DNA from 3 places in the Petroclostridium xylanilyticum genome. Region 1 is predicted to be linked to each of the others. Evidence: predicted binding sites of a transcription regulator. Region 1 holds the regulator's gene; each other region holds the start of a gene.
What was found. Region 1 encodes LexA, which represses DNA repair genes until DNA is damaged. Its sites were predicted from a motif close to CNAACANNTGTTNG; they were not measured.
Positions count from the first base shown of each region.

Region 2: CIB29_RS10390 (DNA polymerase IV) is a predicted target of LexA. The motif match lies at 5,799-5,812, and genes of this name have one in related genera.
Region 3: cbiB (adenosylcobinamide-phosphate synthase CbiB) is a predicted target of LexA. The motif match lies at 2,043-2,056, and genes of this name have one in related genera.

Region 1 is NZ_NPML01000007.1:25,900-36,530, reverse strand. Features, by position in the region: gene carB (carbamoyl-phosphate synthase large subunit) at 1-2,407, shown strand, start outside; gene CIB29_RS03400 (dihydroorotate dehydrogenase electron transfer subunit) at 2,450-3,238, shown strand; gene CIB29_RS03395 (dihydroorotate dehydrogenase) at 3,318-4,220, shown strand; gene CIB29_RS03390 (histidine phosphatase family protein) at 4,234-4,890, shown strand; gene pyrE (orotate phosphoribosyltransferase) at 4,927-5,505, shown strand; tRNA gene CIB29_RS03380 (tRNA-Glu) at 5,569-5,644, shown strand; gene CIB29_RS03375 (tyrosine recombinase XerC) at 5,892-6,863, shown strand; gene CIB29_RS18830 (hypothetical protein) at 6,908-7,084, opposite strand; gene yneA (cell division suppressor protein YneA) at 7,177-7,488, opposite strand; gene lexA (transcriptional repressor LexA) at 7,656-8,291, shown strand; gene CIB29_RS03360 (methionine gamma-lyase family protein) at 8,356-9,648, opposite strand; gene CIB29_RS03355 (DUF3189 family protein) at 9,814-10,272, shown strand; gene CIB29_RS03350 (DUF1638 domain-containing protein) at 10,488-10,631, shown strand, end outside.
Region 2 is NZ_NPML01000018.1:86,543-97,173, reverse strand. Features, by position in the region: gene CIB29_RS10425 (ComEC/Rec2 family competence protein) at 1-364, shown strand, start outside; gene CIB29_RS10420 (DUF3006 domain-containing protein) at 444-668, shown strand; gene CIB29_RS10415 (phosphatase PAP2 family protein) at 708-1,262, opposite strand; gene CIB29_RS10410 (VanZ family protein) at 1,461-1,904, opposite strand; gene CIB29_RS10405 (Gfo/Idh/MocA family protein) at 2,240-3,193, shown strand; gene CIB29_RS10400 (cytochrome c biogenesis CcdA family protein) at 3,283-3,966, shown strand; gene CIB29_RS10395 (peroxiredoxin family protein) at 3,985-4,524, shown strand; gene CIB29_RS10390 (DNA polymerase IV) at 4,598-5,791, opposite strand; gene CIB29_RS10385 (5'-methylthioadenosine/S-adenosylhomocysteine nucleosidase family protein) at 6,035-6,973, shown strand; gene CIB29_RS10380 (SPL family radical SAM protein) at 6,924-7,940, shown strand; gene CIB29_RS10375 (DUF4046 domain-containing protein) at 7,985-9,361, opposite strand; gene CIB29_RS10370 (hypothetical protein) at 9,490-9,873, opposite strand; gene speD (adenosylmethionine decarboxylase) at 10,220-10,612, shown strand.
Region 3 is NZ_NPML01000029.1:257,240-267,870, reverse strand. Features, by position in the region: gene cobD (threonine-phosphate decarboxylase CobD) at 1-766, opposite strand, end outside; gene CIB29_RS17730 (hypothetical protein) at 763-960, opposite strand; gene cbiB (adenosylcobinamide-phosphate synthase CbiB) at 970-1,971, opposite strand; gene CIB29_RS17720 (hypothetical protein) at 2,368-3,087, opposite strand; gene CIB29_RS17715 (hypothetical protein) at 3,154-3,591, opposite strand; partial or broken gene CIB29_RS19715 (transposase) at 3,996-4,189, opposite strand; gene CIB29_RS17705 (QueT transporter family protein) at 4,347-5,147, opposite strand; gene CIB29_RS17700 (energy-coupling factor transporter transmembrane component T family protein) at 5,210-5,989, opposite strand; gene CIB29_RS17695 (ABC transporter ATP-binding protein) at 5,997-7,718, opposite strand; gene CIB29_RS17690 (DJ-1 family glyoxalase III) at 8,025-8,567, opposite strand; gene CIB29_RS17685 (GNAT family N-acetyltransferase) at 8,623-9,780, opposite strand; gene CIB29_RS17680 (DUF2156 domain-containing protein) at 9,894-10,631, opposite strand, start outside.

The DNA.
Region 1 (10,631 bases):
GGCTTTGAATATTATCTCCGCTCTGGGGATAGAAGGTGGGTGTAATGTCCAGTTTGCTTTAAATCCGTATAGTTTTGAGTATGCGGTAATCGAAGTAAATCCAAGGGTAAGCCGTTCCAGTGCCCTGGCGTCAAAAGCTACCGGATATCCGATTGCAAAGGTTGCAACCAAAATTGCAATAGGATATGGTTTGGACGAAATACAAAATGCGGTTACAGGTAAAACCTATGCCTGCTTTGAACCTACCCTTGACTATGTAGTCGTAAAAATTCCAAAGTGGCCCTTTGATAAATTTGTAAAGGCAAAAAGGACGTTAGGCACACAGATGAAGGCGACAGGAGAAGTAATGGCAATAAGCTCTTCCTTTGAGGGCGGCTTGATGAAAGCTATCCGCTCCCTTGAGCTTGGATTATTTAACATAGAGCTGCCGCATCTAAAAAAATTATCAACCCAGGAAATTTATTCGAGGATTAAAAATATTGATGATGAGAGGATTTTTGTTATAGCAGAAGCTTTAAGACGTGGAATTACCGTTAAAGAAATCAATAGCATTACAAAAATAGACCTGTTTTTCCTGGAAAAAATCAATCAGCTTATACAGTTGGAAAACACATTAAAATCTAAAACCATTAAACAACTGGATAAAGAGACATTACTAAAAGCCAAAAAAATGGGGTATACCGATGCAGTAATTGCCTCATTTATCGGCAGCACCAGAGAACAGGTTAGAGATTTGAGAAAATCGCATAACATCCATCCATCGTATAAAATGGTTGATACCTGTGCTGCAGAATTTGAAGCTGTAACGCCCTACTATTATTCCACATTTGATGAACATTCAGAAGTAAAACAATCGGCTAATAAAAAGGTTCTGGTGATAGGTTCGGGACCTATCAGAATCGGACAGGGAATAGAGTTTGACTACTGTTCTGTCCATTCGGTATGGGCTTTAAAAGAGGCGGGATATGAGACCATTATAGCCAATAATAACCCCGAAACGGTTAGTACCGACTTTGATACGTCCGACCGTCTGTATTTTGAGCCTTTAACTCCGGAAGACATTGAATATGTTGTCGAAACTGAGAAGCCGTATGGTGCCATTGTGCAATTCGGAGGCCAAACAGCTATAAAGCTGACCAAAACATTAAAAGAATTAGGTGTAAAAATATTAGGAACCTCGGCTGAAAATATCGATGCTGCCGAAGATAGGGAGAAATTTGATAAAATACTGGAGAAGTGCGGCATCCCAAGACCGGCTGGCAGGACTGTCTTTACACTGGAAGAAGCTTTGGATGCAGCACAGCAGTTAGGGTATCCCGTCCTTGTAAGGCCATCCTATGTACTTGGCGGACAGGGAATGGAAATCGCTTATAATGAAAATGATATCACTGAGTTTATGGAAATTATCAATCGGGTAAAACAGGAGCACCCGATATTGATTGATAAATATATGATGGGAAAAGAAATAGAAGTAGATGCTATCTGTGATGGTGAAGACATCCTCATTCCAGGAATTATGGAACACCTGGAAAGGGCAGGAGTACATTCGGGAGATAGTATATCTGTTTACCCAACCCAAACCATTGACCGGAAATATAAAGATATAATTGTAGACTATACCTGTAAGCTGGCAAAAGCCCTGGACGTTAAAGGGCTCATCAACATACAGTTTGTCTTGTACGACAGCCAGGTATACGTGATAGAGGTTAACCCCCGTTCCAGCAGAACGGTGCCTTATATCAGCAAGGTTACCAATGTACCAATGGTGAATTTGGCGACAAAGATAGTCCTGGGTGAAAAATTAAAAGATTTAGGATATGGTACGGGCTTACATCCGGAAGGAAAATATGTAGCCGTTAAGGTGCCTGTATTCTCCTTTGAAAAACTGCATGATGTAGACATAAGCCTGGGACCGGAAATGAAGTCGACGGGAGAAGTCCTGGGAATTTCTGAGAATTTTGCGGAAGCTCTGTATAAAGGCTTGATCGGTGCAGGACTTAAGATTCCTAAAAAAGGCAATATATTAATGACTGTCAGAGATACGGATAAACAAGAACTGATTGCGATAGCACAGGATTTTGAAAAATTAGGGTTTAAATTATATGCGACAGGAAATACAGCACATAAACTTAACAGCAATTATATTGCTGCCAATGTTGTTAAAAAAATCGGTGAAGGCTCGCCGGATATACTGGAACTCATACAGGCAGGAAAATTTAGCCTGGTAATTAATACTCCTACGCGAGGAAGGCAGCCGGAAAGAGACGGTTTTAAAATCAGGAGAAAGTCTGTCGAACAATCCATCCCCTGCTTGACTTCCCTAGACACTGCAAAAGCTGTTATAGCCAGCCTTAAGTTAAATAAAGAAGAAAAGGATCTGGAGGTAATAGACATTACAAAAATATAAATATAAAAATAATATATATTTTTATAGTAGAGAGGAGAAAAAATGTTCAAACAAAACCATCTTTGCAAAATAAGTAATAAAAAAGAAATTGCTCCTGGAATTATTGATATGAGGATAATAAGTCAAGAGATTGCCCAACAGGCCAAGCCGGGACAATTTTTGAATATTAAATGTGATAACGGTTTAAATGCAATTTTAAGAAGACCTATCAGTATATGTGATGTTGATGTTGAAAAGAATGAAGTACGATTTGTTTTTCAGATAAAAGGCGAGGGTACAAAATTACTGGCAAGCAAAACGATAGGTGATTGTATAGATATCTTAGGTCCTCTTGGAACTTCATATACTTTAGAAACTAAATATGCTAAACCACTGCTTATTGGAGGAGGAATAGGCGTATTTCCGCTTCTAATGCTTGCCAAGTCAATTTCAGCTCAAAACATAACAGCATATTTGGGATTCAGAAATAAAGACATGGTAGTTCTTGAAGAAGATTTTAATAAGGTATGTTCAGAAATGCAAATAGCTACCGATGACGGAAGCTATGGATATAAAGGATATGTAACGCAATTGATGGAAGAAAAATTAAAACAGGGCAAGACTGATATTGTTTATGCCTGCGGACCACAACCAATGCTTAAGATGGTTAACAGTATCTGTAAAACATATGCCGTTCCCTGTCAAATCTCTTTGGAGCAAAGAATGGGATGTGGGATTGGTGCGTGTCTGGTGTGCGCTTGCAAGATAAAATCTGATAGTGCTTGGGAATACAAGCATGTTTGTAAGGATGGTCCTGTATTCTGGGGGAATGAGGTGATGTTTGATGAGTAATTATAAAGTTCGGAGTTCGGAGTTCGGAGCTCGGAGTTATAATTGTGAAAATGATGGTGCATCTCAACGCTCATTCAATATGAAAATTAACATTGCAGGAATCCAACTTAATAATCCCGTCATCACTGCCTCGGGAACTTTTGGCTTTGGCAGGGAATATGGAGAGTATTTTGACCTGAACCGGCTGGGGGGAATATGTGTAAAGGGATTAACCCTTACACCGCGACAGGGAAATAAACCGCCGCGGATTGCCGAAACGCCTGCAGGAATTCTCAATAGCGTTGGATTGCAAAACCCAGGTGTAAGATATTTTGTAGAACACGAAGTTCCATTTTTAAGACAATTTACTGCAAAAATTATTGCAAACATTTCCGGCAATACCGTGGAAGAATATTGCACCATGGCGGAAATTCTAAGTGATAGCGACATAGATTTGATAGAAATGAATATTTCCTGTCCAAATGTAAAGGAAGGTGGAGTAGCTTTTGGAACAAATGCCGGTACCGTGAATAACATTACACAACAGGTAAAAAAATATTGCAAAAAACCGCTCATTGTAAAACTCTCACCCAACGTTACAGATATCAAGGAGATTGCAAAGGCTGCAGAGGACGGAGGAGCAGACGCGATATCATTAATTAACACATTATTAGGCATGGCAATAGATATTAATACCCGCAAACCAATCCTGGCTAATAATGTGGGTGGTTTATCGGGACCGGCTGTAAAGCCTATAGCTGTTAGAATGGTATGGCAGGTGGCATCAGTCGTAAAAGTGCCAATTATCGGAATGGGGGGAATAATGACCGGAGAAGACGCCGTAGAATTTATGTTGGCAGGTGCTTCTGCAGTGGCTGTAGGAATTGCAAATTTTGTTGACCCTTTAGCGTGTATAAAAGTTTTGGAAGGATTAGAAAGTTATCTCCATAAGAATAACATTTATGATGTAAAGGAAATAATAGGGAAAGTGGAACCGAATTAAGGAGGTAATCCTTGTGACACGTTTGATTTTAGTTAGACATGGTGAAGCTGAAGGGAATATTATCCGCAGATTTCATGGACATACCGATTCTCATTTAACTCCAAACGGGCATTTGCAGGCACAAAAGCTAGCTGAAAGACTATCAAAAGAACATATAGATGTTTTATATTCCAGCGACCTTTCGAGGGCTTTTCAAACTGCAAAATACATTAGTGAACAAAAAGGGTTGATTATCCGTGTTGTTAAAGGTTTAAGAGAAATTAATGGCGGTGAATGGGAGGATGTACCCTGGGCCGATTTACCTCACAGGTGGCCGGAAGCTTACCATCACTGGGAAAACAAACCCTATTTGCTTCAAATGCCAAACGGAGAATCCATGGTCGAATTTCAAAACAGGGTGGTAAAAGAAATTATAAAGATTATAAAAGATAATAAAAAGAAAGATATCTGTGTAGTTACCCATGGTACGGTTATTAAAGCATTGCTCTGCTATTTTTACGGCAAGCCGCTTGAGGAATTTACAGATATTCAATGGCATGATAATGCATCCATAACAATTGTTAATATTAAAGATGATAATTACACGGTGGTAATTGAGGGAGATAATGCTCACTTGGGTGAGTTGAGCACCCTTGCCAAACAGGATTGGTGGAGGAAAAAGGACGTATAAAGTTATATAAAAAAGATATAGAAGGGGAGAATTTTTATGATTACAAGGGAAAGAGTATTAGAGATTTTAAAAGAAGCAGGTGTACTGTTAGAGGGACATTTTCTTTTGACATCGGGCCGTCATAGTAATAAATATTTACAGTGTGCAAAGATATTTCAGTATACCAAGTATAGTGAAGAGCTATGCAAGGCATTGGCTGACAAATTCAAAGATGCAGGTGTTGATGTGGTAATAGGACCGGCGATAGGTGCAATTCAGATGTCTTATGAAGTAAGCCGCTGGCTGGGGGTGAAAAACATATTTGCTGAAAGGGAAAACGGAATTATGACCCTTAGAAGAGGTTTTACTATTGAAAAAGGACAAAAAGTACTGGTAGTAGAAGATGTTGTGACTACAGGGGGCTCGGTAAGAGAAGTTATAAAAATTGTTCAGGAATCCGGTGGAGAAGTTGCAGGAGTAGGAGCAGTAGTAGACAGGACCGGAGGTAAAATTGACTTTGGAACAAGGTTTGAGGCAGTAATATCTATGGAGGTTGAATCCTATGAACCTGAAAATTGTCCTCTCTGTAAGCAAGGGATACCTTTCATCAAGCCGGGCAGCAGAAATTTAAAATAAAACTTTGGTATTTACAAGTGACAAAATGTGGTGTATAATATTACCTGCACCACATTAGAACTTGGCCCTATCGTCTAGTGGCCTAGGACGCCGCCCTCTCACGGCGGTAACAGGGGTTCGAATCCCCTTAGGGTCACCATTATATAAAATTTTTAAATGAAATAATCACCCGCAGTAGCGAGGCAGGGTGATTATTTTTTATCTCCAATATTGCTTTTATGATCGCAACAAAATAGCCTAGTCTTATTATCATAAAAACATCACCCAAATTATTTTTCCCAAATTAGAATTAAAATAGAAATCAAAATAGAAAAGTCTGGACACTGGTAAAAATTTGTGATATGATTATACAAAATAAAAATTTTGTATAATCAGGAGTGGAAGTTATGATTGATTTTAGTGAAGCGCCGCAAGTTATTCGAGACTATCTAAGTTATATGGAAACAATTAAAGGCAAATCAAAAAATACAACAAAAGAATACTTTTTTGATTTAAGGACATTTTTCAGATTTATGAAGATACATAAAGGTTATGTTGATAAAGATGCTGATTTTGAAAAAATACCAATTGATGATATAAATGTTGAGTTAATTAAAACAATAACTTTAAGCGATTTATACGAATATATGGCTTATGTTAATCGTAAACGTGGCAATAATGCAAACTCACGGGCCAGAAAGGTTGCCAGTATAAAATCATTTTTTAGTTACCTTAATACAAAAGCAAAGCTCATAGATATTAATCCTGCTAAAGAACTAGAATCTCCAAAAATTCAAAAGCGCATGCCCAGATATTTGAACCTTGAAGAAAGTAAACAATTACTATATGCAATAAATGGTGAATATAAAGAAAGAGATTACGCGATACTGACGTTATTTTTAAATTGTGGCTTACGGCTTTCTGAACTTGTAAGTATAAACTTAAATAAAATTAAAAATGATACTTTAACAGTTGTTGGCAAAGGCAATAAGGAAAGAACAATATACCTTAATAAGGCTTGTATTAATGCTATCAATAACTATTTGCGTGTACGTCCTGTCAATGGCGTTAAAGATAAAAATGCCCTTTTTCTAAGTGAGAGAAAACAAAGAATTAGCAATAAAACTGTTCAATATATTGTAAAGAAGTATATAAAACAAGCCGGGCTGGATCCTGAAAAATATTCAACTCATAAGTTGCGTCATACTGCCGCCACACTAATGTATAAACACGGTGGAGTTGACATAAGAGCATTACAGGAAATTTTGGGCCATGAAAACTTATCCACCACCGAAATTTATACGCATGTAGATAATGAACAATTGCGAAATGCCGTAGACCAAAATCCGTTGGCAAACATAATAAAGGAAGGGGAATAATAACTCCCTTTCCCCTTCCGGATACATTGTCGCTCTTCCCTTCCCTATTTATTTACTTCCAATTCTAATATGTCATCAATTCCGATAGCTCTGTAATCCGCATCATCATCAATACATTTTCCGCAGCTGGTACAAATTTTACTGCTATCTATATCACACATATTACAATCTCCGCAGTTGGTACACAATCTATCTTCTAATATACATTCCTTACGTGGCATTGCTTTCCTCCAACTCTAATCATAACATCAATAGTATTATTTTAACCATATATTTCTTTTAGTATATCATACAATCATAAAAAAGTAACTAGTTATTTAACAGGAACTCTAAGTATTTGCCCTTGAGTGAGCATTGCAGTTTCCATATTATTTTCCAGCATGATTTCATTAATAAAATTTCTAATATCCTTATGGTTTTGATTATAACGTAATGCTATATCCCATAATGTATCTCCAGTAGCAATATGTACATAAATATAATTACTTTCAGCTTGACCTCGAACGGATGTTTGGGCAAAAAACATAACAGTTAGAATGACTGAAAGGATTAAAATTGAAGTAATAAATGTTACAAAGCGCTTTTTATTAATAATCTTCAGCTTGAGCTGCGTTTTAGTTCTCATATTTCTTCCTCCCCACCAAAACGAACAGATGTTCTATGTGGTTAATTGTACCAGAACATTTGTTCTAAGTCAATAAATTTTTAAAATTTTTACGAACATTCGTTTGATATATTGTGTAACATATGTTATAATGACATTAAAATTTAATGGGAAAGGTGTCCTGATTTATGCAAAAAAAATTGACTGAAAAGCAGCAGATGATATTGGATTTTATAAATGAACAAATTGAGGAAAAAGGATATCCCCCTTCTGTCAGGGAAATATGCAGTGCTGTCGGATTGAAATCTACATCTACAGTACATGGTTATTTGGAAAGATTAGAAAAAAAGGGCTTGTTGCATAAAGATGCTTCTAAACCCAGAGCTTTGAGAATTATAGAAAACAAAGCTCGTAAAAATCCTTCATTGAGCAATATTATGCCTGCCAGGGAACTAATTCAGGTTCCGATATTAGGAAAAGTTACTGCCGGGCAACCTATTTTAGCCGTGGAAAATATTGAAGATACTTTTCCTTTACCTGTTGAATTAGCCCAGAACAGTGATGTGTTTATGCTTCGTGTAAGCGGAGAAAGCATGGTTGATGCCGGAATATTAGATGGTGATTTAGTGATTATAAGAAAACAAAATACTGCCAATAATGGTGATATTGTTGTAGCACTAATTGAAGACGAGGCAACAGTAAAAAGGTTCTATAAAGAAAACGGATATTTTAGATTGCAACCTGAAAATCAATTTATGGATCCTATCATTGTTAAGGAAGTTTCAATACTTGGAAAAGTTATTGGTGTTTTTAGAAAACTTTAGTTCAATTGCATTATATAAAGAAGGTACTGTCCGTGCAGTACCTTCTTGCAGTTATTAAGTATATTTATATTTTTAATAAACCTTTGTCCATCATATCTTGAAGTGCAATGATAATTCCCAATTTAGCATGGTTCCAGATTAGCCCTCCTTGCATATAGGCAATATAAGGAGGTTTGATTGGAGCATCTGCACTTAATTCAATTGAAGATCCCTGGATAAATGCTCCCGCAGCCATAATAACCTGAGAGTCGTAACCCGGCATATCCCATGGTTGAGGTCTTACAAAGGAATCGATGGGAGCACCCTTTTGTATTCCCTGGCAAAAGCTTATCAGCAGTTCCGGGTTATTAAATTTTATTGCCTGGATAATATCTGTCCTGATTTCATCAGATTTAGGACATACCTCAAAGCCAAGCCTTTCAAACAGCGCCGCACAGAATATGGCTGCTTTCAAACTTTGTGAAACAATATGCGGAGCCATAAAAAATCCTTGAAAGAGGTGTCGATTCATCCCCAGGGATGCCCCACACTTCTTCCCTATTCCTGGTGATGTCAGACGGTAAGCAGCTAATTTTATATACTCTTTCTTCCCCGCAATATATCCACCTGTAGGAGCCAAACCGCCACCAGGGTTTTTTATCAGCGATCCGGCAACCAGGTCAGCTCCTACTTCTGTAGGTTCAATGGTTTCAACAAATTCACCATAACAGTTGTCTACCAAACATATTGTATCAGGATTAATAGTTTTTATGGTATGAATTAACCTCTCTATTTCTTTTACCGTTAAAGAAGGTCTCCAATCATATCCCTTAGATCTCTGAATCATTGCTACTTTTGTATTTTTATCAATAGAAGCACTTATTTCATCATAGTTTATTGTTCCCATGGGTGTAAGGTCTACCTGTTGGTATTTTATACCCAGTTCTCTCAAAGATCCATTATTTTTCCCCCTTATACCTATTACTTCTTCCAAGGTGTCATAGGGTTTTCCTGTAACTGAAATCAATGTGTCTCCCGGCCTTAAAACCCCATATAAGCATAGTGCAAGAGCGTGGGTGCCGGAAACAATATGATGCCTGACTAATGCATCTTCACTTCTAAAAGTTTCTGCATAAACAGCATCTAAAGCATCTCTGCCTAAATCGTCATAACCATATCCTGTTGTTTCTACAAAATGACTGTCACTAATATGATTGTTTTGAAAAGCTTTTAATACTTTATACTGGTTGAACCGGCTTATGTAATCTATTTCGCTGAATTTATCCGCAACTTGCTCTTCTACTTCTTTTGATAAAATATAAGTCTTTTTGCTTATATTAAATTCTTGAAATAACAAATCAGCTATATCTCTTTGCATATAAATAGATCATCCTTTCTAGTGATGCGTATATTTTAACATAAGTATGCATGTTAAGCAACGTGTAAATATCTTAGGAAAAAAGCCTGAATAAATGAATATAAATCAGCAAACAATAAAGACTACTATTTTTAATAATTAAAAATCGCACTATGGAGGATTAGAATGATTATCATATATCATTGTTCAGGAGGATCGCATTCCTCTGTTCTGGCTGCCCATATTCATTTAGGAATATTGCCTTCTGACAGAATTCCCAACCCAAAAGAAATTATAGAAAAAACAAATTTTGATACCTCTTGTAAAAAAGAATGGGGTTTAATCAAGGTTGTGGGAATTGATGATCATGGAACAGTCATTTGCACTATGGGAAGGCGCTTTAGTGCAAATATCGTCATCCAGGCATTAAACAGCTTAAATGACATTTTAGGAAATAAAGGAAATTTACAATTAATTAATATTCATACTAATGTGAACCTTTTAATGAAAATTGGAGGTTTTCTATCCAGAGGGTGTGGCATGGTTGCTATTGGAAGACCAATTGTAATAAAAGGTTCATTGGATGCATATTACAATATTGTAGAAGTGGTTAAAAATGTAAAATATCGTCTTTACAAAGAATAGATGAGAAATTTTATGATTTTTTGTAAAATAATATTTTCTTTTACTATTATAAAAGGATTCTTTCAAATTATATAGAATATATTATCCAATATCTTAATCTTAATGCAGCAAAGCGAAGTGATAATGTGAGGTTAAAGGTTATTGCTTGTAAAGTATTATTTCGAGAGCTAAGTTTGATTGCAGCAAAGTCGAAGAACTTTATCGATATTACTTATATGAGGCAAGGTTTTCACGATGAGCCTAATTTATTACGGGAAAGGGTACAACATGAAATCGATAAAATAGATCGGGGTGATGATTGGTATACTTATAAATCCTGTATGAATGAAGATTTTGACGCTATTTTATTGGGCTACGCA
Region 2 (10,631 bases), on a different contig from region 1:
TAATTACAGTATCGTAACAAAGGTGACGTATGGTGAAACTTCATTCCTGTTGACCGGCGATGCAGAAGATGTATCTGAAAAGGAAATGTTGGAAAAGTTTGGTACGGGGCTAAAAGCCAATGTACTAAAACTGGGACACCATGGCTCCACATCCTCCACAACCCCGGAATTCTTAAAAGCAGTCAGTCCCGAATACGCGGTCATCAGTGTAGGAAAAGACAATACCTACGGACACCCGCATAAAGAAACGATAGGACGTTTGAATAAAAAGGGTATAAAAATTTATAGGACGGATAAGAATGGTACGGTAGTAATGAGTAGTGACGGGCAAGAAATAAGTGTTTGGGTAGAAAAAGAAAATTAGTGGACGCGGGGACGGTTCTTCTGTCACATGTCCATGTGACAGAAGAACCGTCCCCGCGTCCAGAAAACGGAGGTTACTTATGAAGGCTACAATAGACCGCTTTGAAGGCAAATTTGCCGTACTGGAACTGGAAAACGGGCAAATACAAAATATCGCAAGAAGTCTGCTCCCACCCTGTGCACGGGAGGGAGATGTACTGGATATTGTGGATGGTTTTTTTCACCTGGACAGTTGTGAAACAAAGAAAACAAAAGAGGAAATAGAGAAGTTAATGGAAGAAGTATGGAGCTCGGATTCAGATTGAGATTAAGATTAAGATTCAGAATAAAGTTATGGGAGAACTTTATTCTGAATCTTTAACGTTTCTATATGAATTTTCAAGTAGGAAAATTTTTATCATGTCAAATTTATAAATAGCCAAATAAAGCACAGTGCTTAAAATAATTCCGTATATCACATCCAGGATAGAATGCTGTTTGAGCGTCACTGTAGACATGATAATTAATATCATTGTAATAAAGGACCCTGCCCGAATCCAGAACTTTTTCTGTAGAGCTTCACACTTCATTACAGCAACATGTACTGCTATTGCATCTAGTGTATGCATGCTGGGTGCAGAATTTGTTGGCGTATCAGTTACATATATATAATAAACAAGCCGGGAAAAAATATCATTGCCTCTGATAACCGGGCGTAAATTCTGGCCGTTCGGGAAAATTGCATAAACAGCAAAACAAATGGTCATTCCAATAAACATAAAAAAGGCTAAATTGTAGAAATCTTTCTTTGATGTCCAACCCAGATAAACCAACGCCATAATAATATAAATGTACCAGAATAAATAAGGCACAACCATCTCCTTAACAAAAGGAATATAGTCATCTATTCTTGAATACATAATATATTTTGGAACAGTCATTTTCTCATAAATGTTATATAAAGAGAGAATTACCAGATAATAGCTTAGTATACTAAAATGCTTATACTGCTCAAATTTTTTTTGTATAAATTCGATTGTTATCCCCCCCTGGAATTCCAGAATACTTATACATTATACGAAAAAAAGTAAATAATGTTTAATGTTTCAACATTATTTTCATTTTCTCCGGGTTTTAGTTATTGTCCAATATATTAGTGTCCCTATTCCACCGCCAATACTATCAATCAACACATCAGTAAGTGTGCCTGTCCTTCCCGGTACAAAAAGCTGGTGGAACTCATCGGTTGCTGCGTATCCAATTGACAGGAAAAATCCATATAGAAGACTTAGTTGTAATGAAAAACCGGAACTTCTAAATGCATTGATGCAAAGAGTACAAAGTATAAAGTATTCGGTACCGTGAGCAATTTTTCGAATCATCAAATGCAATAAACCAATGTCTGCTGTTATTTGTAAAGCAGATAAGATACCAAGTACTATATTTACTGCTGCAAGGCTGGACTGGCTGGAATCTGTATCCGGCATTGCAGAGAAAAAGAATATTACACCCATCCATAAAATAACCAACAACCATGAAACCTTTTTATTATATATTTTCATTTTATCAACTCCCTTGAAACATTTAACAATATAACATAAATATTTACTAATGAAAAGGTTATAATGAGCGAAGTTTAAAATTTAATATTTCCTTCATACAAACTTCGCGAATTTCATCGATAACTACCTTAATTTATTTATAATTTTAAAGTGAGTTATCGATATAAATTTAAATAATTTTCATATTTTTTAAATTAAGTGTTAAGATTAGTGGTATAATTTAATAAGTGTTAATTTATTCAACATGATAGTACAAATAATAATGAAAGTTGTTTACAGTTCTTTTCAAAAGGCTAAACCACAAACTTCGAACTAAAAACAAGGAGGTAACTACAATGGAAAAAAGGATTAAATGGGGAGTGCTGGGATATGCCAAGATTGCCAGGGAACAAGTTATACCTGCAATAGTAAGAGCCTCTAATTCAGAATTTTACGCAATTGCGTCCAGGGATGCAGAAAAAGCAAAGCAGTGCCAGGAAAAATTCGGATGTTCAAAGGTCTATAAGAGCTATGATGAATTATTGGACGATCCGGAAATACAGGCTATATATATTCCTCTACCAAACTCATTACATAAAGAATGGACCATTAAGGCTGCACAAAAAGGGAAACATATATTATGCGAAAAGCCTATTGCATTAAACACGGAAGAAGCTCTCGAAATGATTAAAGTATGCGAGCAGAACAATGTAAAATTAATGGAAGCTTTTATGTACCGCTATACTGATAGGACCAGGAAGGTTAAAGAGTTGTTGGATAGCGGAATTATTGGAGATGTGAAATATATCAACTCTTCTTTCAGGTTTTTATTGAGCAGGGAAAATGATGTGAGAATGGCGCCAGAGCTAGGCGGAGGTTCACTATATGATGTAGGATGCTATCCTATTAATTTTGTTGGTATGGTTACGGGCAGTTCCCCAGTATCCATGTCCGGAGAGTGTGTGCTGCAAAATAGAGTAGACGTTTTATTTTCTGCTGTACTTAAATATGAAAATGGTATCATAGCGGTTATAAATTCTGGATTTAACGCTTTCACGCGGGTATTCTCAGAAATAGTAGGAACCAAAGGTGTCATGGAAATACCCGATACCTTCTTTGGCAACGCCGGAACCATTACTATCACTACTGCAGAAGGCAGGAAGGAAATAGAGGTTCAAGAAAGTGACCGGTATCAGTTGGAAGTCGAGGACTTTGCCGATGCTGTTCTAAATAATAGACAGCCACTGTTTAGTTTGGAAGAAACAGTGAGAAATATGAAGATTATAGATCAATTATTAGATAGAAGGTGACACGGGTGACACGGGGACGGTTCTTCTGTCACATGCATGCATGTGACAGAAGAACCGTCCCCGTGTCACCTAAATAAAGGAGGTGTACAATGACCGACGTATCTCTCGTAATGGTACTTATAGAGGGAATTCTCACGTTTGTTTCTCCATGTATTCTGCCCATGCTGCCGATATACTTTGTGTATCTTGCGGGGACGTCAAATGAGACTGCTGAAGGTATTAACACAAAGCTGATATTCAATTCTCTCGCATTTATACTGGGGTTCACTGTTGTCTTTACGTTATTGGGGGCATCTGCAACTGCTATAGGGGGATTGCTGCGCAGCCATGCGGACTCGCTTAAAAAGGTTAGCGGGACCATCATTATTATATTTGGTTTATATTTTTTAGGGATACTTAAGTTAAGCTTTTTAAGTAGAGAAAAAAGAATTCATATGGAATTCAAAGAACTTGGATTTTTTAGTTCCATGTTATTTGGAGCAGTTTTTAGCCTTGGATGGACGCCCTGCGTAGGGCCTTTCCTGGGTTCCGTATTGCTTCTGGCAGGTACTGAAGAAACTGTAACCAGGGGAATTCTGCTTCTTCTGGTATATTCTTTTGGTTTGGGAATTCCTTTTCTAATTTCAGCTATTCTGTTTGATAAAATTAAGGGAATCTTTACAGTTATTCAAAAATATCAAAAGGTAGTCAACATAGTCTCGGGAATCATCCTAATTATTATGGGTATTCTTATTTTCACAGGCAAAATGCAATACTTTAGTGTGACGCTGTAACAAGGGGGTGAATAAATTATGGGTGCAAAAAAAATATTTGATATAGTTTTCTGGACGGTTATTATTGGTGTACTTCTTTTCGTTGGATATACTTATTATAACAGGAACAAAGAACAAAATGCACTGGAACAGATTGATAGAAAAATTGTGGCTCCGGATTTTGAGCTCAAGGATTTGGAAGGTAAGCAGGTAAAGCTGTCCGATTATAGAGGGAAGCTGGTCTTTTTAAACTTCTGGGCTACATGGTGTCCCTATTGTGTAGAAGAAATGCCTGATCTTGACCGGGCAAACAAAAAGCTTGCCAAGGAAGGCAAAGCGGTTATACTGGCAGTAGATTCAAAAGAAAGCTATCAGACGGTAAAGGATTATGTTGACAAAAATAATCTATCGTTACCGGTGCTGCTGGATGAAACGGGGCAGGTATCCGCACAGTATGGAGTACAGGGAATACCTATAACCTTTATCATAAATCCCGATGGAACATTTTATAATGCTATCTCAGGCGCTACAAGCGAGAAGACAATTCTTAACCTTGCGAAGAAGATAATTAAAGATTGAGGCTGAGATACAGATAAAGATATAGATATAGATACAGGATCTTGTTTCTAAATCTAAATCTTTATCTTTATCTTTACCTTTTATTACTGAAATCAATCGGATCTCTTATAACGTTCATTCCATGCTTTTTCTTCAATTGAAAGAGTGTATTGGAAAGCCTATCTTTCTTTACAGGGGCGTTATCCAACATATCAAAGCTGATTTGCTGGAAGGATTGATTGGTAAGGTTGCTTAAAGATAGTCCTACCAGCCGTATGTATCTATTTCTTTCAACCTTGTTTAGCAGTTTACAGGCGATATTGTAAATGGTGTTTGTATCATTGATAGGTTCTTCCACTGTCTGGGAGCGGGTAATAGAGTTCATATCGCTGAATTTTATTTTTAATGTTACAGTCCTGCACCATTTTTTTTCTTGTTTCAGCAATAACGCCAGTTCTTTTACGATTTCCTTCAAGGTATTCCGGATAAAATTAAAATCATTTGTGTTTTCCTGGTAGGTAGTTTCCCGGCCGTAGGATTTTGCTTCTTCGTTTGGAGTTACTTCCCGGTGGTCAATTCCCCGGCACATATGATAGATATCTATACCGTGACTACCCAACAATGATTTTAAAAAGGACATGTCCAATTGTCTTAGATCTTTTACAGTGAAAATTCCGTATTTTCCTAATATTTCCTGGGTCTTTTTGCCTACGCCATATATGACACTGACAGGACGGCCTAATATCAAAGCGTCCAGGTCTTCCGGGTTCATTATTTTATAGAAACCATCCGGCTTTTTCTCCTCGCTTGCCAGTTTTGCAGTCATCATATTATAGCCTATTCCTACCGAACAGGTTAGCTGTAACTCATTTTTAATACGCTTTTTGATTTCCCATGCAATCTGTTCCGGGCCTCCAAAGAGATGTGATGTATAGGTAATGTCCAGGTACCCTTCATCTAATGCAACAAATTCAGCTATATCCGTAAATTCGAGAAGAATTTTTCTAATTTGAGAAGATACTGCTTCATATTTCTCAAAGGACGGACGGAGATATACCCCATCAGGGCAGCGCTGGTAGGCGTCCTTAATATTCATAGCTGAACGTATGCCAAATTTCCTGGCTTCGTAGGAACAGGTAGACACAACCCCCCGCTGGTGAGGAAGAGCACCGATAATTACCGGTTTACCCTTCAAAGAAGGATTGTCTCTAATTTCTATTGCGGCATAAAAAGCATCCATATCTACATGAATGATGGTTCTGCCAGGCATAACATCACCTTTATCCATATGATTTAGAACGTTTGTTCTATATTATAGCATAGCTTAGTAAGGAATAGAAGAGGCAAAACAAGTGATAACACTTAAAAATGAAATTTACAAAATTATCCATATATATCCCTCCAATATGTTTTACTAAATTAGACTGTAAGGCCAACCTTTTTGTTCCGTGGGATAATATAACAGTGTTTGTAAAATCTGTCGCACTATTGAATCTATGATAAATATATAATATAATTTTAATGATATAATATGACAGGTGACATGGGGACGGTTCTTCTGTCACATAATTATGTGACAGAAGAACCGTCCCCATGTCACCTGTCCATAGCTAAAAATGAAAGGACCACAAATATGCTGTATATTGCAACTGCTTTATATATTGAAGCAAAGCCTGTCATTGAGTATTTTAAATTGAAGAGGAATAATGAGGACCACTATTTTCAGGTTTTCCACAACGACATAATAGCCCTTATTATTACAGGAGTAGGAAAGGTAAACAGTGCTATTGGAGTTTCGCATATCCTTTCACAACACACTTTGAAAGAAGAGGACTGCATTGTGAATATCGGAATTTGTGGGGCGGGGACCGAAGATGCAGGAATAGGCAGGGCATATTTAATTAATAAAATTACCGACCATGAGACGGGAAGGGATTTTTATCCGGATGTTCTTATGCGTCATCCATTTGAAGAAGCAGATATTGAAACTTATGCCAGCCCGGTAACAACGGAAAGTAACTTGTCAGCAAAGCTTTGCGATATGGAAAGTAGTGGGTTTTATCAGGCAGCTTCAAAATTTTTCTCTCCTCATCAGATTTATATGATTAAAATCGTTTCGGATAGACTTGAAGGGGAGAGGCTTAAAGAGGATTTTATACTCGAATTAATACATAATAACCTGGAGGCAATTGATAAATTCCTGGCAGTGATTGCAGAAAGCTTTCAAAAAGAAGAAATACTGCAGGCTGATGAACGCCGGATGATAGCCGGCGTTATCCAGGGGCTGAGACTTACTGAGGCCCAAAAGAATCAATTGGTTAAAGCATGTGAAAACTATAAAATTAGAAAGGATAAAACGAATTCAGTTAATGTTTTAGATTTTTTGAAAGAGTATGAGAATTTAAGGGTGAAAACAAAGGATGAAGGAAAAAAATTGTTCCGGCAAATTATTGGAAAATTATCTGAATAGCTTTTCTCATATATACATAGAGAAAGAGATATTGGGCCATGAAGTGACAGAGCAGATTTTAAAAAGACTGCCAAAAGCGCAAAGGGTACTTATTAATAACTATCGGGATATATTTAACAGGCCCAGGCAAAATTATATTATCCAGAAAAGGTCTCAAAAACTGATCCTGGCTAAGAAGAAATTTGACTTTATATATCCCGGTTCGGGGTTGTGTGAAAATTTTGGGGAAGAACATTTCTACTATTCGTCAAGCATTATGAACTGCTTTTACGAATGTGAGTACTGTTATCTGCAGGGGATGTATCCTTCCGGCAATATCGTAATCTTCGTGAACCTGGAGGATTATTTCAGTGCAGTAGATGAATTGACCAGGGATAAAAAGATTTACCTGTGTCTTTCCTACGAATCGGATCTGCTGGCATTTGAAAATTTAACCGGGTTTACCGGCAGGTGGATCCATTATGCAAGGAATAATGCTAACGTCTTGGTAGAAATCAGAACTAAAAGTGCAAATTTTAACGCAGTTGCAGATAAGGAGATTCCGCGCAATGTTATTTTTGCATGGACACTGTCACCGCAAGAGGTGATACAAAACTATGAAGCCGGAGCACCTTCACTGGAGGCAAGGTTAAACAGTATCAGACAGGCAATAGCCAAAGGGTTAAAGGTTAGACTATCCCTTGAACCTCTCATTATGATAGATGATTTAGAAACTGTTTACAAAAACTTTATCCATTCTATTTTTGCTGTTATTCCCCCGGAAGGAATCAGGGATGTTAACATCGGTGTTTTTCGCATGAGCAGGGAACATATGAAAAGAATCAGCAAGCTGAAAAAGAACTCCAAAGTTTTTGCATATGAGATGAATTGTGTGGATGGAAATGTAAGCTATAAGCAGGAAAGGGAAATGAAACAGATAGTCTATAATGAAGTAATTAAATATCTTGAAAAAGACAAGGTGTATTAAAATGCGACAGGGGACAGTTCTTGTTTGTCGCATCCTGTCGCAGTTTAATTCGCATATCGCTTTACCATAAACTGATGCTGCTTGCTGGTTTTAATGTATTTCTTCAATGCTGGTTCAATTTCAGATTTCTTTAAATATCTGAACCGTATGGTGGTATGATTTTCAAAACCATTTTCGTGTACCAGTTTCATCACGGTCTTATGGTCAACATGATACTTATTCATCAATTCCTGAACGGTAATATAATCCTCTATCGGTCTTGGAATAAGCGGGTCTCCACCGAAATGCTTTTTGCACATTTCTGAGATGGTGGTAGGATTGCTGCCCAGCTCTTCCGCTATTTGGACATAGGTCAAGCCTTGTTTACGCAATCTCCATATATCATCTTTAGAAATTTCCTGTATATCTTTTTTGGCGCTTTTATATTCAAACCCATAAGATGCAATAAATTCGTCAATGGTCATATTATTCTTTTTAGCATGCCTTTGTACAAAATCATATATGGTTTGATGAGCATGCAGGTTGTAGATATATTTGCCTGCAGCAACCTTTTTCAATCTTCTTATAACGGCTTCATCACGTTTTTTCTTAATAAGTGCATTGATGTCATTAATAATCTCTTTTTGATGATCTTCATTGCCAAGAGTTTTATATAAATAGTACTCTTTGGCTTTCAAAGTAGAAGAATCAAATAACGCCATCAGCATTCCGGCCAGCCCTAACCTGCGGAAGTCTGAGGTTCCCAGCATAAGGATATCATCCAGAGTATACCTTTTCTTTTTAAAGATTTTATGCATGAAGTAGAAAGCGTTATCCAGGGATTCGGAGGCAGCCCATTTGATTTTATACTTAAAATCGGTAGGATGAAATTTATCCGGGTATACAAAGTTAAAAAGAGCATAAATAGACCAATTGAAATAGGCTAAAACATTGTAGATACCGTGCTTAATTAATCTCTTCTTCCAGTCAAGGGTAGGAATATCCTCAATTCGCCGGATACCTTCTTTACGCACCATATCCTGGACTGCTTCAATAATGAGGTTATCGTCGTGCCATAAACCGTGTTTGCTCCACATCCATTCTTTTAAAGTCCTGTTCTTAAATTCCTCCGGATAAGCATTTTTTAAAAGTTCCAGCACATCATGGTTAAAAACACGTTGAACCATTCCAAAAAGTTTTCCTCTAACCAGGATAGATTTGATTTGTTTTAGATTGTACTTTGGCAAATCCGTTACTTCCAGGTGGGCCAGATTCTCCAGGCAATACCGGGTTAGAATCCTGCACTTAACTTTAATTCCCTTTAACTGGTATTTCTCTTGAGTCCAGAAATTTTTAGGGAACTGACCGTCATTTTCGAGAACTTCTTTATATTCAACTAGTGCTTTAAGTTCTTCTGTCTTCAGCTTCAATAAATCTACCATATTTCAACTCCCCAATTTTTCATATACAATAATTGTACCACTTTAGGACACATTTATTCAATAACGGATTTTGACAATATAAAAAGGAGATGTTTGACATCTCCTATCCGAAAAGCAACCTGCCTTATTCATACTGTTTTATGATTGTTAAGTATATCAATAAATCCTTGGGCGCTTCTATATTGCAAATCAATAAAATACATCCCGTTAGTTTGAATGATGTTGACACTATTAAATACTCGTGAGTTTTCCTTGTATTTCCTGTACTTGGTTAAATCCCTACTGATTTTATAAGCTTTGCCAATGATTTTATTCATCTCTTTGTAATACTCAATTGGGTTTGCAAGTAAATGCAGTTTTGCAACAAAATGATGGTTATTATCGGTTTCTATTGACATGAGTGTACTTTCAGCAGATAAAATGTTTAGTAGTTTCTTAGTCATTGATAATGGTATAGGGACCGCGCTGTCCAGGTTAAAAAAATCACCTTTTTGCATCCGGTCAACTTCCATAGATATGCTCCTTTCGAATTTAAAAACAATATAATAATATTATATTATTATGCATTATTAAAGTAAAAAAGGTATTTTTCTTCTTATATATATTATACAGCATTATTTGAAAAGATAAAACTAAACTTTTTGTTAAATTTTAAAAAAATATTTGATTTTTCTCTAGATTTGTGTTATATTTTTTAAGTGACTTAATTATACTTAAGTTTATTCAAATTTACTTGTACTTATTCCACTTAAAGGGTTGGAACATCTGCTGAACTAACTATCCTGTGGATTAGGGCATCGGTTGAACTAACCTTCCCCCGTGGTGGAGAAAATATTAAAAAGATTGGGGGACAGTATCATGAATACTTATTCAAGACACTGTATTATGGAACTTTGGGAATGTAATAATGAATTTCTCGACAACAGGGAATTAGTTGAAAGGGTAATGGTAGAAGCTGCACTGGAAGCCGGAGCTGAGGTTAGAGAAGTGGCTTTCCACAAATTTGCGCCTCAAGGAGTATCAGGAGTAGTTATTATTTCTGAGTCGCACCTGGCAATCCATACTTTTCCGGAGCACGGTTATGCGAGCATAGACGTATTTACCTGTGGGGAGAGAATTGACCCACAAACAGCAGCACAGTTAATTGCAAAGAAGTTGGGCTCAAAACGTATTTACGAAGTAAACCTGGAACGTGGAATGGGCGAAATGACCTTCGTAGATAATTTTAAAAAGAAGACACAAACAGCGTAAATAAGCTGAAAGAAGCGCT
Region 3 (10,631 bases), on a different contig from region 1:
GGCTTGCCATATTATTTAAAGTCCAGGGCTGCTTTTTTAATTCCAACCGCTTGATTAATCTTTCACTGCCTATGCCGTATCCCAACCTTAAACCGGGGATGGCAAAAATCTTTGTAAGGGCTTTTATTATAAACAGGTTTGGGTAAACACTCAATTCATCAACCATCGATATATTAAATTCCTCATCCACAAAGTCTATAAACGCTTCGTCTATTACTACTGTTATTCCCTTTTCCCTGCAGAAATCCAAGATATCCTTCATCGGCTTTCTTTCAATGATCTGACTGGTGGGATTATTGGGATTACAAAGGACAAGCATTTCAATGTCTTCTGTAAGAGATTCCATCAAATCCCTGCTGTCAAGGATATAATCTTCTTCCTCTTTTATCCTATAGTGTTCTACCTCACAATCGGCAAATAACGCTGCCTGTTCATATTCTGAAAAGCTTGGACAGGGAATAAGCACTTTTTTTGGCTTCAGAACCTCCATTATTAAAAAGATGATTTCAGTAGCACCATTTCCCATAATAACATTAGACTCATTTACATGGTTGAATTCAGCAAGGCTTCTTTTGGCTCCGGTATAATCAGGATCAGGATAGCGGGTCAAAAGATTCATATTATTCATAATTGCTTTCTGTAAAGATTCAGGCACTCCCAGTGGATTAATATTGGCACTGTAATCCAATATTTCTCCAATACTTATACCATATTCATCTCTGGCTCTGTATACGTTGCCACCATGAACATCTTTCCGCAAGTTCATAAATTATCTCCATTTCCACCTTTATTATTTTTCTGTTGACTAGGATGTGTATCATCATATACTCCATGTCTTGCCGTCGGCTTATACCGGCATCCGTGCCGGGATAAGCCTAAAATCGCCCTCCATGGCGATTTTCCGGCTGCAACATTCCATATATGATGATACACATCTGCGACAGTGCGGTTGTGTCTCACGCTCTCCCGCTACTTAATGAGTACATACCCTATCCCAAACAATATTAAACTTAAAAAAGATGTAGCATACATAATCCTAATCGCACGTGCAATATCTTCAATTTCCAGAGGTCTCTTTTCGTCTCCGATCGCCGGTTTATACACTTCTTTTCCAAAATACACATTGGTGCCACCCAGTCTTACTCCCAGTGCCCCGGCGACAGCTGCTTCGGGGTAGGCACAGTTGGGACTTTTATGGTTCCGGCGGTCTCTCCACATAATTTTATATCCTCTTGAAATGTCATATCCAATAATGCCGGAAGCAAAGGGTATCACCACCCCCGTAATCCTGGCAGGAATATAATTTGCCAAATCATCCAGTTTAGCAGCAGCCCAACCGAAATTGATATATCTATCATTCATATAGCCCACCATAGAATCCATCGTGTTAATAGCTTTATAAATAAAAGCCAGGACCGGACCACCTATAAAAGCATAAAAAAGAGGTGAAACAATCCCATCCACGATATTTTCAGCCACCGTTTCCACTGCAGCCCTTATTACTTCTTTCTCCGTCAAACTTGATGTTTCTCTGCCTACAAGATATGATAAATATTTTCTCGCTTGAGGCAAATCATTATCTTTTAGGGCAAAAAATACTTTTCTGGTTTCTACAGCCAGGCATTTGGTAGCAAGGCAGGAGAAGAGGAAATAGATAGTTAGTATCGTGAGTAATGGGTAGTGGGTGGTGGGTAGTGCTTGTTTAAAAACCCATACGTCTATCTTTTTCGCAAAGTATAGCAGTATACTAATTATCAATAGAACTGTAAGCAAAACGATCATTACCAGAAATATTCCCGCTATTTTTTCTGTTTTTGCTTTATTTAATTGTTTGGATCTATCTATGGCATTTCTTAAGAATTTTTCTGTTTTGCCAATAAGATTTCCTATAAAACAAATAGGATGGGGTAACCAATGGGGGTCACCAATAATAAGGTCAATTATATATGCAATAGATATGTAATACACCATAAAACCCTCTCCACTAATGCAATAAAATCAGCCCAGTTGCTAACTCTTAATTCTAGATTTTTATAAAAATTATAACATCCGTTCGGACATGATACAATGAACATTTATATGATTATTGGTAATATTTAATTTGATAAATATTATTTACTTTTGAATTAAAAAGACTCTGAAGCTACTGCAAAGATTAATGCCATAAGAGAGGCTATTGAGAATGCAGGACCCGACGATTTGGTCGTATTCATGGATGAATCTGATGTCCATTTGTTCCCTCCTTTGAGGGCGATGTGGATGCCGTCTGGAAAGCAGGTGCGCATCCCTACCCCAGGGAATAATAAAAAGAAAGCAATCTTTGGAGGCATGGATGTGTTGAAATGTGACTTTCAGAAAGATTGCCAACTAATACCACCTTAGTTGTTTTATATAGTATGGTTTATCATCAATACTACAATCGAATATAAACAAATACAAATTACGCACTAATGATTTTAAATACTTAATGTATACACTTTTATTTAATTCTTCAATGCTGAAACCGGATACATTAATAAAAGAAGCACTTGTAAACCTTTTTCGATCAGATAATATATATTTGACATATTCATCATTTTTAAAGCAATTATAATCTTGTTCATCATCCTTGATTTTGTCAGAATCAATATATTCATAAAAAGCTGTTCTATTGCAGTCACATAGAAATGATTTTTCTAACGTAAAAAATTTAAGAATAGGATTAATTTTATCATTCAATATCATGTCTTTAAAAATATCTTTTACAAATTTATTTATACCATTTAATTGAATGATATATGGACTACCATTTTGATCAAAAGGGACAACTACGCGCATAAAAATGGTTGTTAACTTATTAATTTCATCTTCAACCGATTTATTATCAGATATCGTAATTGAACTTACAACTTTAGCATCAAATTCTCTCTCAAAAAAGTATTGATCAGCTAATGCTATTTGAATATTTAAGTTATTGCTTATGATATTTTCTATAAAAGACACATCTATATCCCCTGAGTTTTCACGGCTGTATACTTTTATATCATGTTGTGGAATATGATTTGCGGGATAATGTTTCACCTTTTCATAATTAATTTCTAAAAACATTTTAACCATCCATTCATAAAAATTTTTTTATCCATAAAATTTTTTTATAAGACATAAGAATTCTTTCTATTGAAGAATACGTATTATGGCAGTTACATTTGCGTATGTTTTCGGAAATAGTATATTAGTAGATTTAATATAAATGTTACCGTTTACAGCTGTCAAATTTGGTGTAGTACTTGTCGCTTCCCAATATAAATCTGCTTGTGAGTTTGTCCAATTTCTCACACCAACATGAAAGGTTACTACATCTACTTGAGAGACCGCACTAGTCATCTCCCCTTCAGAAGGCGCACTACGCATTTTGTCTTCTTGAGACATATATTTATAACTGCCATCCGGCTGTTTAACAAAAGTAACAGTAACTCCATCAGAATTCATTGATAAATCTAATACAATTTCTTGGTCTTTAACCGCATAATCGTTAGGACTTGCATAAGCAGTTATTGATATAAAAAATAAACAAACCAGCAACATTATTGGTAATAACTTAAATTGTTTCATAATTAAAACCATCTCCTTTGTTTATAATATATATTTTATATGGACCCATTAAAAACACAAGATTAATATACTATACTTTTCATAAATTTTTTGTAGAAATTTGTAGATTTTTAAAAATTTTTTATGAGCAATTTAGAGGATGTGACATGGGGACCTGTGACATGGGGACGGTTCTACAAGCAGTCAATCGGAAGTTTTGCCCGGTAAGCAATAAAGGTCAGTTTTTTCGCAGTACTAAAGTACTGCTAAGAAGCTGACCCTTTTGCATCACTTAACCTGGGCAAAATTTTCGATTGCGGAGAAGAAGGAAATCGCGGATGTCTGTCGCTATATGGGAATTCAATATTTTTCTTATTCACTTAAAAATATCGAATTGGTTATCTATATATATTACAATAAAGATTTTACATTCGCAGGCATAACCTGTTTATGACCTGCTCCGGAACATTGTTAATTGAATTAATGAAACCCCTTACAGCTTCACGAATCTGTTTTGCAGAGGAGTAGAAGACATTCTTAATTACATCTGATTTCAACCATCCCCTAGCCCTTCAATCATATTAAGTTTCGGGCTATAGGGAGGTAAGAAAACAAGAAGACCATTTTCTTTATATTTATTAACGTAAGTACCTACCGTATGCCGGCATAAGTCAACCATATTGGATATATCTATATTGATATATCCTTTAAGGTGATAACGTACAACCATATAACGCTGGTATATCCGTTTATCCTTGGTTTTGTTAATAGTTTCCTTATAATTTAAAAGCACCGTAGAACATTGCTGCCAAGAACGGTAAAATGCCAAGACCTACGCCGATACTACCGGCTCCACCGGCAGCAAAACCTGCAGCAAAGGCTGCCTGGTTAGCAAATCCTAATGAAATGATTAAGCCAACAACCAAACCACCTATAGCTCCAATTAGAACTAATGAAGAGTAAACCTTAGGCAACTTAGGAACAGGAATATCTTCAGGAGCTAAGATATCTGACCATAGCAATCCCCATTTTTTAATTCTAGGATAAAGCAGTACAAGAACTACAGGACCTAATACAGCAGAAATAATAGCATTGTTGACAGTGATAATTGTTGATAATGCTGCAAAAGGAACCATTTTTAATACATCAAGTCCCCATGCAATAACAATAGCACAAGCAGTGCTTGCTACGACAGTTGCAATTTCAAATTCGACAAACTTTTTAGCTGAATTGATGGTAGGAGTTTTGTCATCTTCTGGCAAGATCCCATATCTACCCCATATTTTATAAGGAATATAGGCATATAGGAAATTACCAACAAATCCAAACAGTGAACCAATTCCAAAGGTACCGAAAAAGTCACCGATTAGATTTCCAATAGCTGACCCCCAGGCACCGGCTGGTCCGAACAGAAGCCCTAATAATACAGGAAATAGGTTTGCCGGCCTGATTTCAGTGAAACCAGGAATTAATGGAATTGCCTTAAAAGGGATTAACACCGCTGCATAAATTGCTGCGGAAAGGGCGGTTAGTACAACCATCTTGGTGTACTTCCACATACGTAATGCGTCTTTCATTTTATCGACCTCCACTTAATTTTATTTACTAAACCTCTTTCGCTTCAACAGACTACTCAAGGCTATAGTATCACACCTTGTACAACTCCATAACCTATGATCCTTAGATATACACTAATAACAATACAAATAATACTAAGAGATATTATAAAAAAGTCTATCTTGCTAAATTTAGAATCTATAATGGAAGAACGAAATTTTTGCGCCCCAAAGCCTTTGGATTCCAAAGCCATACCAAAGGTATTGGTACTTCTTATAATGGATAAAAAAACCGGAATAAGAAGAGGTACGAATTTTTTTATTTTCTGGATTATATTCCCTTCATCTGCATTTAGGCCTCTTGATTTTTGAGCTTCAATGATAGTATAACAATTTGCAATAATGGTGGGTACTAACCTGATCGCCGTTGAAAACGCAAATGCAGCTTGATAGGGTAACCCCAGCTTCATAAGCCCAAGGGATATTTCCTCTATTTTCGTTGATGAAAGGAAAATCATTCCTGCTATAATCATTATATCGATTTTTATTGCCATTGCAATACCATAAAGCAAAGATTCAAGTTCTACCGGACCAAGTAATGGAGTAGTACCCTGTGCAAAAAAAGCCCACATGATAATTGTAAAAATACCAATGGTTAGCAGAATAAACCATATTCTCTTTAAATTTCCCAGTATCTTCCCTGTTGCACCATATACAATCACTGCCAGGCTGAATACTGTTAATGAAATTGGAGAACTAAATAAAATACCTATTATAAAGCTGGCAATCAGTACAATTATTTTCGTCCTGGGATCCAATCGGTGCATATAAGTATCTTTATTGAGATATAAAAACAAATTCATATTGCTTCTACGGCCTCCTTAAGCAAGCAATCATTTCATCAATGGATAAAACGGTATTTCCCATTTTATTTGAAAGTGAAACAATATGCGGGACTTTCAAAAAGCAGTCCTTAAGCATATCTTCCATTTTAAATATTTCTCTTGTTTTTCCATATGCAATAAGATTGCCATTTTTCATTACAGCAACCTTGTGTGCATATTCTGAAACCACCCACATGCTGTGGGTAACGATAATAATGGTATGTCCGTTTTCATTTAGACGCTTTATCAATTCCATCATTCTTCGCTGCTCGCTATAATCAAGGCCTGTGGTAGGCTCATCCAATATAATCACATCAGGTCTGGCTGACAAAATTGAAGCCACAGCAACTCTTTGCCTTTCACCTTTTGTAAGAGTAAAGGGATCTTCCTTTTCATATCCCTGTAAATCTACAGCTTCCAGAGCTTCTTTTACTCTTTGCTCAACTTCCTCCTTGGACAATCCTCTTATTTTAGGGCTAAAAGCAACTTCATCATATACTGTTTCAGCAAAGATTTGATGATCGGGGTTTTGGAATACATACCCTACCTTTTTTCCGATTTGAAAAACATCGTGTTCTTTCGTATTTAAGCCACACACCTGTACATTTCCCGAGGTAGGTTTAAGCAATGCATTTAACAGCTTAACCAGGGTTGTTTTTCCGCTGCCGTTCTGCCCGAGAACAGCAAGAAATTCCCCATTTTTTATTTCCATGTTTACATTCTTTAAAATTGGCCATCCTTCAATATAGGAAAAGCATACGTCCTCCAATTTAATAAGAGTGTCCCTGTAAGCTTTTTCCCTTTTAAGGTCTGATTTCAATATTTCATTATACTGCTTTTCATCAATAACATATCCCAGTTGGTTGATTTTTTCAAAACCTTCCTGAGGTGTCATGGGCAACTCTTCCTTATAACCTAACCGCTGGAATAATTCAGGCACCTGTAGAGGCATTAACCCTATCGATTTCATCTTTTGAACATCAGATAGCATATCCTTGGCATTTCCGTCCGCAATCACTTTACCGTCCTGCATAAATATAATCCTATCGGCATAAAGGGCTTCCTCAGTTTCGTGTTCAATGATGATTAATGTTAGATTTTCATCTTTTCTTAACCTGGAAGCGATTTCAAAAACCTCGCTTTTACCAATAGGGTCCAAGTCTGTTGTCGGTTCATCCATACATAATATTTGAGGCATTACCGACATTACCGATGCTATTGCAAGTCTTTGCTTTTGTCCACCTGAAAGAGTAGAGGGTTCACGTTCCTCAAAGCCTTCCAGCCGAATCAATTTTAAAAGATTATTAATTCTTTTATTAATTTCATCAACGGGCACATTAAAATTTTCGGGGGCAAAAGCTATTTCCAGCTTTACATTTGTAGAAAAGAGCTGAGCTTCAAAATCCTGAAAAACCAAGCCTATATCTTTGGCAAAAGAACTGACTTTATTTTTTCTTGTATCATTGCCAAGAACTGATACGGTTCCTTCAAGCTTTCCCCTGATAAAATGAGGAATCAGACCGTTCAAAGCCGTTACCAGCGTAGATTTCCCTGCACCACTGGGACCCATAATCACAACAAATTCACCTTTTTTGAAATTTAAATTAATATGGGTTAGTGCAGGTTCATTTGTTTTGTTATCCTCAAGGGTGCTATAGGTAAATGAAAGATCCTTAATTTCTATTGCGTTCTCATTAGTACTCATCATGTACACGACCTCTTTTGTAAAACATATTTATAGTAAATGCTTTTATATAAAAAATACATTAAATTCCCTCAATATCCAATTATATCATCAATTTATAATAGTTACAATCGAGTGTTAAAAAATTTTGCAATACAAAAGATATTTCATACTAAAATAATTTGTATTTACTATTTTGTGATCATAAAAAGTTAAAGCCTCCCCCAAAAAGCATATAAAAATATACTTTTTCGAAAAAGGCTCTATTATCAGCGAAATCCTTTGAGATGATTTTATTTAGCTATCCGAATGCGTTTCTTTTAATTCAAATTATTCACAGTATTGCATTTGCCTCTTTAGTCTCTGCGCTGCTTCTTCACTTTTTAAGATGGATACAATGGTAAAGGCAAATTCCATTGCAGTTCCCGGTCCCTTGGAAGTAATGAATTTTCCACATACATTCACCCTATTGTCCTTTACGACTGCTCCCTGTAAGTATTTCTCAAAGCCCGGATAACAAATTGCCTCTATATCTTTTAAATATCCCTTGTTCCCAAGAATCATAGGTGCAGCACAAATTGCCGCAATCCACTTCCCATTATCTACCCCATGCTCCAAGAATTGCTGTACTTTTTCATTTTTTTCAAGGTTTGTCGTCCCCGGCATCCCTCCCGGCAAGATGAACATATCTGCATCCTCAGCTTTTACCTCTTCAATTAAACAATCTGCCAGCACAGGAATACCATGCCCACCTGTCACAAACTTGTCTTTAATGGAGACCGTCCTGATCTCAATATCTGCACGTCTTAATATATCTACTACTGTAAGAGCTTCTATCTCTTCAAAACCATCTGCTAAGAAAATATACACCATATATATCCCTCCCTATATCATTTATTATTTAAGTTTCATAAAGATTTTGCACACATCAATAATAATCATTTATAAAGTTATTACATAATGGAAATAATTTATTAGCTTTTTCGATATCTTTCATGCTCTGTGCCTGCAGCATCCCGAGGTGGTAAGCTTGTACAGGAGAGATAAAACCCATAACCAGTTGTGAAAAAGTATTCATTGAACACTCCAAACCAGCTTGTCTATTGCCCTCATTTGCTATTTTACCACAACAAATATTAAATGTGCCAGTGTTCCATACTGCTAAAGGGTCCTGCACCTTGATACTTATATCTGGTACTTCAACAACACCACAAAGTAATTCCAATATCTTTTCTACATCCAACACTCTTGCCATTACAAAAGGACTCAGAACAATATCACGTCTTGGCTCAGAAAGGAGTACAAAGGCCATATCGTCCATCGGAGCTTTCCAGGTAATCCTTTGTGCCTGGGCAGAGTGGGAGAAAACAAACCACAAAAGTCCCCTGTATGCCTCCCTGTTTGTATATCCCATTTCATGGATGTTAAATACCCCTGAATGGATAGAATACAGGATATATCCTTCAGGTACGCCCTCCTCACCTTCAACCAGGTACGCCGCCCCACCTTCAAAGGAGTGGTCGGTGTAAATGCTTCTCCAGTCTTTATCGCTCCTTACGATGGAACCATTTTTATCAGCGATAAATTTGGCATATATTTTCATAATAGCATCCATATCACTATCAATATTAACCGGTCTCAATTTTCCATACTTTTTGGTTAGAGGTTTGAGATCTGGCATTTCTATCTTGTAAAATTTATGATAGTAACAGGTTTCCCAGCCGTATTTCCTATAGAAATCATATTGGAATGGGAGGAGAATATTAATGATATTTCCTCTTTTATGCATTACTTCAATAGACTTTTTAAGCAACGCCTCCATATATCCTTTACCTCTTGCCTCCGGCAGGGTTGCTGCACCTACTATGTAAGAAATATCTATGACTTTCCCATGAAAATTTAATTTATAAGGCAGCATTTGAAGGCTTGATACAGGGACACTATCCTCATACACCACCAGTGTATTGGCAGCACTATATTTTTCCTGAAAGTACCATGAAAGAAAGGGATCTTTATCTCCAAAGCAGTAACTCCACATTTCTTTAACTTTGATTTTATCTTCTACATCTGCAAATCTTATCTCCATTTTATTCCAACCTCCATAAGCCGCTTCAACAGGTCACAAATATCTCTTAAAATAACTTAAAGAGCGGTTGGGTGGATTTTACTCCCCACTGCCCACTCCCCACTATTTTTATATCATTCTTTAAGAACAGCTATAGACTTTTCTATCATCCTGACCGGCCGGTAGGAAAGTTTTGCTTTCCTCAACCCTTCTATCCCCATATCTTCTTCACGGTTAATATACTTAACGTTGCTCCACTCTTTCTCACAAAATTTTTGATTAATCATTGCGTATGATCCCTGTATATCCGGGTCTGCTTTTTCCACATGAATAACAGCCATATCCTTCGCAAATTGTTCTCCAAAGGTAAATGCCACTACTTTATTATTTACCTTTATGATACCACCCTTAAATTTTAATCTTTCAAAATGATTCAGTGCATCAATAATAGCAGCTTTTTCCTGCTCCAGACCCTCACTTTCGTCACAATTCCGTTTTTGACACCATTCTTCCTCCGCTGCAATACATTCATCTACCAACTCTGCCGTCAGAGGATGATATGTATAATCGTATGTGGATAAAAACTTGTTAATATGATTCCTCTTTGCATGAAATTTTTTACCTTCAAGATAAATGAGGTCCTCACTCAAATAGACATAGTCATATAAACTTCGTTCAGGTTTGAAGATAAATTTTCCGGGTAACCGGCTCTCAATTTCACTTATCATATCATTGGTAAGCGACTTGATAATTAGTTTGTTCCCCTGGCTGTCGAAGTATGTTATTAATTCTTCTATAACCGGCGTAATATCTCCTGTTCCTACCGGCATCAATGTAAAAGGATTGTTATTTTTATACTGTGCAAAAATGCA